DNA from 2 places in the Melaminivora jejuensis genome. Region 1 is predicted to be linked to the other one. Evidence: predicted binding sites of a transcription regulator. Region 1 holds the regulator's gene; the other holds the start of a gene.

What was found. Region 1 encodes FNR, which switches genes on or off when oxygen is low (the NO sensors DNR and NnrR bind a similar motif). Its sites were predicted from a motif close to TTGATNNNNATCAA; they were not measured.
Region 2: the regulator FNR is predicted to act here: its motif matches at 1,467-1,480, upstream of IDM45_RS06875 (type IV pili methyl-accepting chemotaxis transducer N-terminal domain-containing protein).

What each region holds. Positions count from the first base shown of each region.
Region 1 covers NZ_JACWIJ010000002.1:1,296,528-1,299,710, reverse strand. Annotated here, with positions in the region: partial or broken gene IDM45_RS06260 (branched-chain amino acid ABC transporter substrate-binding protein) at 1-949, shown strand, start outside; gene fnr (fumarate/nitrate reduction transcriptional regulator Fnr) at 1,096-1,839, opposite strand; gene hemN (oxygen-independent coproporphyrinogen III oxidase) at 2,006-3,183, shown strand, end outside.
Region 2 covers NZ_JACWIJ010000002.1:1,423,057-1,426,239, reverse strand. Annotated here, with positions in the region: gene IDM45_RS06880 (aldehyde dehydrogenase family protein) at 1-431, shown strand, start outside; gene IDM45_RS06875 (type IV pili methyl-accepting chemotaxis transducer N-terminal domain-containing protein) at 550-1,347, opposite strand; gene moaA (GTP 3',8-cyclase MoaA) at 1,537-2,682, shown strand; gene mobA (molybdenum cofactor guanylyltransferase MobA) at 2,742-3,183, shown strand, end outside.

The DNA.
Region 1 (3,183 bases):
GCTTCACCATTGGCGGCAAGAAGGTGAAGTTCGAACTGCTGGCCGAAGACGACGCAGCCGATCCCAAGCAAGGTACTGCTGCCGCGCAAAAGCTGTGCGACGCCAAGGCAGCCGGTGTTGTGGGCCACTTGAACTCGGGCACGACCATCCCTGCAGCCAAGGTCTACAACGACTGCGGCATCCCGCACGTTACTGGCGCTGCCACCAACCCCAACTTGTCCAAGCCGGGCTACAAGACCACGTTCCGCATCATTGCCAATGACAACGCATTGGGCGCGGGTCTGGCGGCCTATGCTTCCGAGACGCTCAAGCTCAAGACAGTGGCCGTCGTCGATGACCGCACGGCCTATGGCCAGGGCCTGGCCAGCGTGTTCAAGAAGGTGGCTGCAGAAAAGGGCATCAAGGTCGTGGATGAGCAGTTCACCACCGACAAGGCCACCGACTTCATGGCCATCCTGACAGCCATCAAGTCCAAGAATCCCGATGCCATCTTCTACGGTGGCATGGATCCGCAGGCTGGCCCCATGCTGCGTCAGATGGAGCAGTTGGGCATGAGCAATGTCAAATTCTTTGGCGGTGATGGACTGTGTACGACCGAGATCGCCAAATTGACGGCTGGCGCCAAGACCCTGAGCAATATGGTGTGTGCCGAGGGGGGGCTTCTCTGGCCAAGATGCCTGGCGGCATGGCGTGGAAAGCCAAATACGACGCCAAATATCCCAATCAATACCAGATCTACAGCCCTTATACCTATGACGCCACCATGCTTTTGGCTGATGCCATGAAGCGTGCCGGCTCCTGGGATCCCAAGGTCTATATCCCCGAACTGCTCAAGTCGAACTACAAGGGCGTGACGGCCAATATCGCCTTTGAATCCAATGGAGAGATGAAGAACCCGGCCATCACTCTCTACCACTATCCGGATGGCAAGAAGACGCCTATGAACTGATCTGCTGATCTGCTGATCTGCGGCCTTCGGCTTGCCCGTCGTGCAGGCCAGAGGCAGATCGCGGGCGCAAGGAAAAAGGCAATGTGCCGCAGCACATTGCCTTTTTCGTTTTCAAGCCCGGGTTGAGGAGCGCTTGCAGGGTCGTGTCAGTGACAGGCCTGTTGACTGTTCACGATGCGCCTGAGTGCTGCCGTGTCCACGATGCGGACATGGCGCTGCTTGACCTCGACGATGCCATCCTCGACGAATTTCGAGAAGGTGCGGCTGACGGTTTCCAGCTTCAGCCCGAGGTAGCTGCCGATTTCCTCGCGGGTCATGCGCAGGATCAATTCGGATTGGGAGAAACCGCGTGCGTGCAGACGCTGCACCAGGTTCAGCAGGAAGGCTGCCAAGCGCTCGTCGGCCCTCATGCTGCCCAGCAGCAGCATGACGCCATGCTCGCGCACGATTTCACGGCTCATGATCTTGTGGACATGCGTCTGCAGTGCCGTCACCTCGCGCGACAGCTCTTCGATGCGGTCAAAGGGCATGACGCAAACTTCCGCATCCTCCAGTGCCACGGCATCGCAGGTGTGATGATCGTTGACGATTCCGTCCAGACCGATGATCTCGCCGGCCATCTGAAAACCGGTGACCTGATCGCGCCCATCCTCCGTGGCCACGCAGGTCTTGAAAAATCCCGTGCGGATCGCAAACAGGGAGGTGAACGCCTCTCCGTTACGAAACAGGGTGCCGCCACGCTTGACCTTGCGACGCATGGCAACCACATCGTCGATGCGCTTGAGCTGGTGCTCTTCGAGACCGACCGGCATGCACAGTTCACGCAGGTTGCAGTTGGAGCAGGCCACCTTGATGGCCTGGAGCTGGGGCGGCGTGTTTTCCCTTTTCATGGCGTGAGCTTACCTCCGAACGTGCGCTGCCTCGTCATTGACCCCGGGCAGGATAAGTGTCGGAGCCCGGGATTGTCATTTTTCCGACATGGTGTGGGCTTGATCATAATCAAGACCATAGGGTACCCCTGGGGCACAGTGACAAATTACGCAAGGAATTCTCATCATGACTGTTGTCACCCCCGAGCTGCTGCGCCGCTTTGACGTCTCCGGCCCCCGCTACACCTCCTATCCGACGGCTGACCGGTTCGTCGAGGCGTTCGGCGAGGATGAGTACGTCATTGCGCTGCAGCAGCGCCGGGTCGGCTCGGTAGGCAAGGCTCTGCCGCTCTCCCTGTACGTACACATTCCGTTCTGCGAGTCGCTGTGCTACTACTGCGCGTGCAACAAGATCATCACACGCCATCCGGAGCGCGCCGACGTCTACCTGCGCTACCTCAGTCGCGAGATCGATCTGCACACCGCGCATTGCGGTGTCGGGCAGCAGATTAGCCAGTTGCACCTGGGTGGCGGCACGCCGACCTTCCTGTCCGACGATGGTCTGCGCGAATTAATGTCCATGATCAAGCGCAGCTTCACGCTGGTGCCTGGCGGGGAATACTCCATCGAGGTCGATCCGCGCACCGTGGACGAGCAGCGTCTGGCCCTGCTGGCTGAGTTGGGCTTTAACCGCCTGAGCTTCGGGGTGCAGGATTTCGATCCCGAAGTGCAAAAGGCCGTGCATCGCATCCAGCCGGCGGAAAAAGTGTTCGCGCTGGTGGAGAGTGCGCGTCGCCTGGGCTTCGAATCCATCAACGTGGACTTGATCTACGGCCTGCCCCGGCAGACGCCGGAGTCCTTTGAGCGCACACTCAGGCAGGTGGCGCAGTTGCGTCCCGACCGGATCGCCATGTATGCCTATGCCCATCTGCCAGAGCGCTTCAAGCCACAGCGCCGCATCGTGACGGCCGAGTTGCCCATGGCTTCGGCTAAGCTGACCATGCTGGCGCTGGGGCTGGATATCTTCAATGAGGTCGGCTATACCTATATAGGTATGGATCACTTTGCACTTCCCGAGGATGCGCTGGCTGTCGCCAAGCGGCAGGGGCGGCTGCATCGCAATTTCCAGGGCTACAGCACACAGCCCGATTGCGATCTCATTGCTCTGGGTGTCTCGGCCATTGGCCGGGTGGGCGCGACCTACAGCCAGAACGTCAAGACGCTGGATGAATATTACGATGCCATCAACCGGGGACATCTGCCCATCGCCCGGGGCTTGGCGCTCAGCCGTGATGATCTGGTACGCCGCGCGGCCATCATGGCGCTGATGTGCCAGGGCAAGCTGCTGTTCGAGCCGCTGGAGCA
Region 2 (3,183 bases), 130 kb from region 1:
CGGACGCGCAGGTCGCCGGCATCCCGCTGGTGGCGCAGGGCAGCGTGGTCGAGGAGGCGCCCGACACCGGCTTCTATCAGGCGCCGGCCCTCTTGCGCGATGTGCCGCCTGGCCACCGGCTGGCGCAGGAGGAGGTCTTCGGCCCAGTGCTGGCCGCCATGCCCTTTGACGATGAGGAGCAGGCCGTGCAACTGGCCAACGGCACGCGCTACGGCCTGGTGGCGGGCGTGTGGACGCGCGACGGCGCGCGCCAGCTGCGCCTGGCGCGGCGGCTGGCTTCGGGCCAGGTCTTCATCAACAACTACGGCGCCGCCGGCGGTGTGGAGTTGCCTTTTGGCGGCGTGAAATCCAGCGGCCACGGGCGCGAGAAGGGTTTTGAGGCGCTGTACGGCTTCACCACGCTCAAGACCGTGGCCATACGCCACGGCTGAGGCGGGCCTGCCCGGCTGCGATGATGCTACTCAAAGCATAGCTGTCATCGCTTGCTGGAAAAGGGTTTGAGCCGGATTTTGCTGGTATTTACTGGTGTTTTCCGGTATCCGGCCAGCCTCAGCCCAGGATTTCCTGGAGCGCCGCCTCGTACTGGGCGGTCAGCTCGTCCATGACCTCCAGCATACGTTCGCTGGCCTTGGCCACGTCTTCCAGGGCGCGGGCCTCGGGCGGGCGCTTGAGGGTGGTCTCCAGGAAGATCCACTGCGCCTGCCCCAGCTCCAGCGTGCCCCGGATGGCCGAGGTGCTGACCGGCGCCTTGGCCAGATCGGCCAGCGAGGTCTGGAACAGCGCCGCATCCTGCGCCATCTGCTCGCGCACGCCGCTGCCGGCCAGGCCGGACATGACAAAGCCGTAGTTGCGCGCCAGGCGCTGCGACAACATGCGCTGACGCCCCGCGATGTTGACCAGGCGCGCCGTGGGCACGGGCGAGAGCTGCTCCAGCGCCTGCGTGGCCTTGTCGGCCGCATCCAGCATGGCTTCGGACTGCTTGATGACGGCCAGATAGCCGTCCTTGGAGACGGGTTGGTCGAGCAGCGCATCCAGCTGCTGCGCGGCCTGGCGCAGGCTGGCCAGCAGGCGCGCCACCTCGGCGGGCCAGCTTTGCTCGTTCAACTCGCGCAGCCCCGCCTTGATCTGCTTGCGCGAGTGCTCCAGCCAGTCGCGCGAGCGCCCGGGCAGCACCTGCAGATACATCTGGCCATAGACCTTGGCCACCCGCTGCGACAGCGCGCGAAAGCGCGCCGTTCGGTTGATGGTCGAGGCCAGGGCCGGGCGCGCCGGAGCCTGGGCTGGAGCAGGCGCCTGGGCGCGCGCGCCCAGGCTGGGCAGCAGGGCAAGCGCTGCAAGCTGCAGCACGACCTGCCGCTTCGAGCGATGCACAGACGAGCCCGGCAGTGCTGCCGGGGGCGTATGGAGGCGGGAGCAGTGAACGTGTTGCATGGCCGGAAATTATCTGGAGGCACTGCCGACGATGCTTGAGGTACGTCAAAGCGGCAAAGCCCTGCGGCGGCTGCGTGCAAAAACGATACGGCACAATTTGTGCCCATGGCCGAAAGAGTCATCCCCATCGCGGATCAGCGCGCGCCGGTGCTCCAGCCCGTGGTGCCGGTCGTTGATGCCTGCCAGGCTCCTAGCGGCCTGCTGCTGGACGCCCGGGGCCGGCCACTGCGCGATCTGCGCATCAGCGTGACCGACCGCTGCAACTTCCGCTGCAGCTACTGCATGCCAAAGGAAGTCTTCGACCAGCACTACCGCTATCTGCCGCACGGCGATCTGCTGAGCTTCGAGGAGATCACCCGCGTGGCGCGGCTGTTTCTGGCGCACGGCGTGCGCAAGCTGCGCCTGACGGGCGGCGAGCCGCTGCTGCGCAAGGATCTGGAGCGCCTGGTCGAGCAGCTGGCGGCGCTGCGCACCGTCGATGGCCGCGCGCCCGACCTGACGCTGACCACCAACGGCTCGCTGCTGGCGCGCAAGGCGCGCGCGCTCAAGGCGGCTGGCCTGTCGCGCGTCACTGTGAGCCTGGACAGCCTGGACGACGCGGTGTTCCGGCGCATGAACGACATGGATTTTCCGGTGGCCGGCGTGCTGGAGGGCATCGCCGCTGCCAGGGACGCCGGCTTTGATCACCTCAAGGTCAACATGGTGGTCAAGCGCGGCACCAACGACCATGAGATCCCGGCCATGGCGCGCTACTTCCGCGGCACCGGCATCACGCTGCGCTTCATCGAATACATGGACGTGGGCGCCACCAATGGCTGGCGCATGGATCAGGTGCTGCCGTCCGCCCAAGTCATCGCTCGGCTGCAGGCCGAGCTGCCGCTGGTGCCGCTGGCGGCCAGCGCCCCTGGCGAGACCGCCAAGCGCTGGGGCTGGGCCGGCCCGGACGGTCGCCACGACCCGGCGCTGGGCGAGATCGGCGTCATCAGCAGCGTGACCCAGGCGTTTTGCGGCGACTGCAACCGCGCCCGCCTGTCCATGGAAGGGCGGCTGTACCTGTGCCTGTTTGCCAGCCAGGGCTGGGATTTGCGCAGCCTGCTGCGCGGCGGCGTGAGCGACGAGCAGCTGCTGGGCGCGGTGGCCGGCATCTGGGGCCAACGCAGCGACCGCTACTCGGAGCTGCGCGCCAGCCTGCCCGCCGACAGCGGCAGCAGTGGCACGCGGCGCATCGAGATGAGCTACATCGGCGGCTGATCGGCGCGCTCCGGGCCGGTGCTGCCCGGCCCGTCCATCCAGCCCATCCCCGCGCCCCCATGCCGCCCCAATCCACCCGCATGATCGCGTTGCAGGACATCGCGGCGCAAGATATCACCGCGCTGGTGCTGGCCGGCGGGCGCGCCACGCGCATGGGCGGCGTGGACAAGGGCCTGCAGCCCTTTCGCGGCACGCCCCTGGCGCTGCACGCCGCGCGGCGCGTGCAGCCGCAGGTGGGCAGCGTGCTGATCAACGCCAACCGCCATCTGGACACCTACCGCAGTTGGGGCCTGCCCGTGGTCAGCGACGCCGACGAGAGTTTTGCCGGGCCGCTGGCCGGCTTCGCTGCCGGCCTGGCGCATTGCCGCACGCCCTGGCTGCTGGCGCTGGCCTGCGACACGCCGCTGTTTGCGCATGACCTGGCGCAGCGCCTGGCGGCAGCGGCCTGCGGGGCCGGCGCGCCCATCGCCATTGCTGCCGCACCGCAGCACGGGCAGGAGG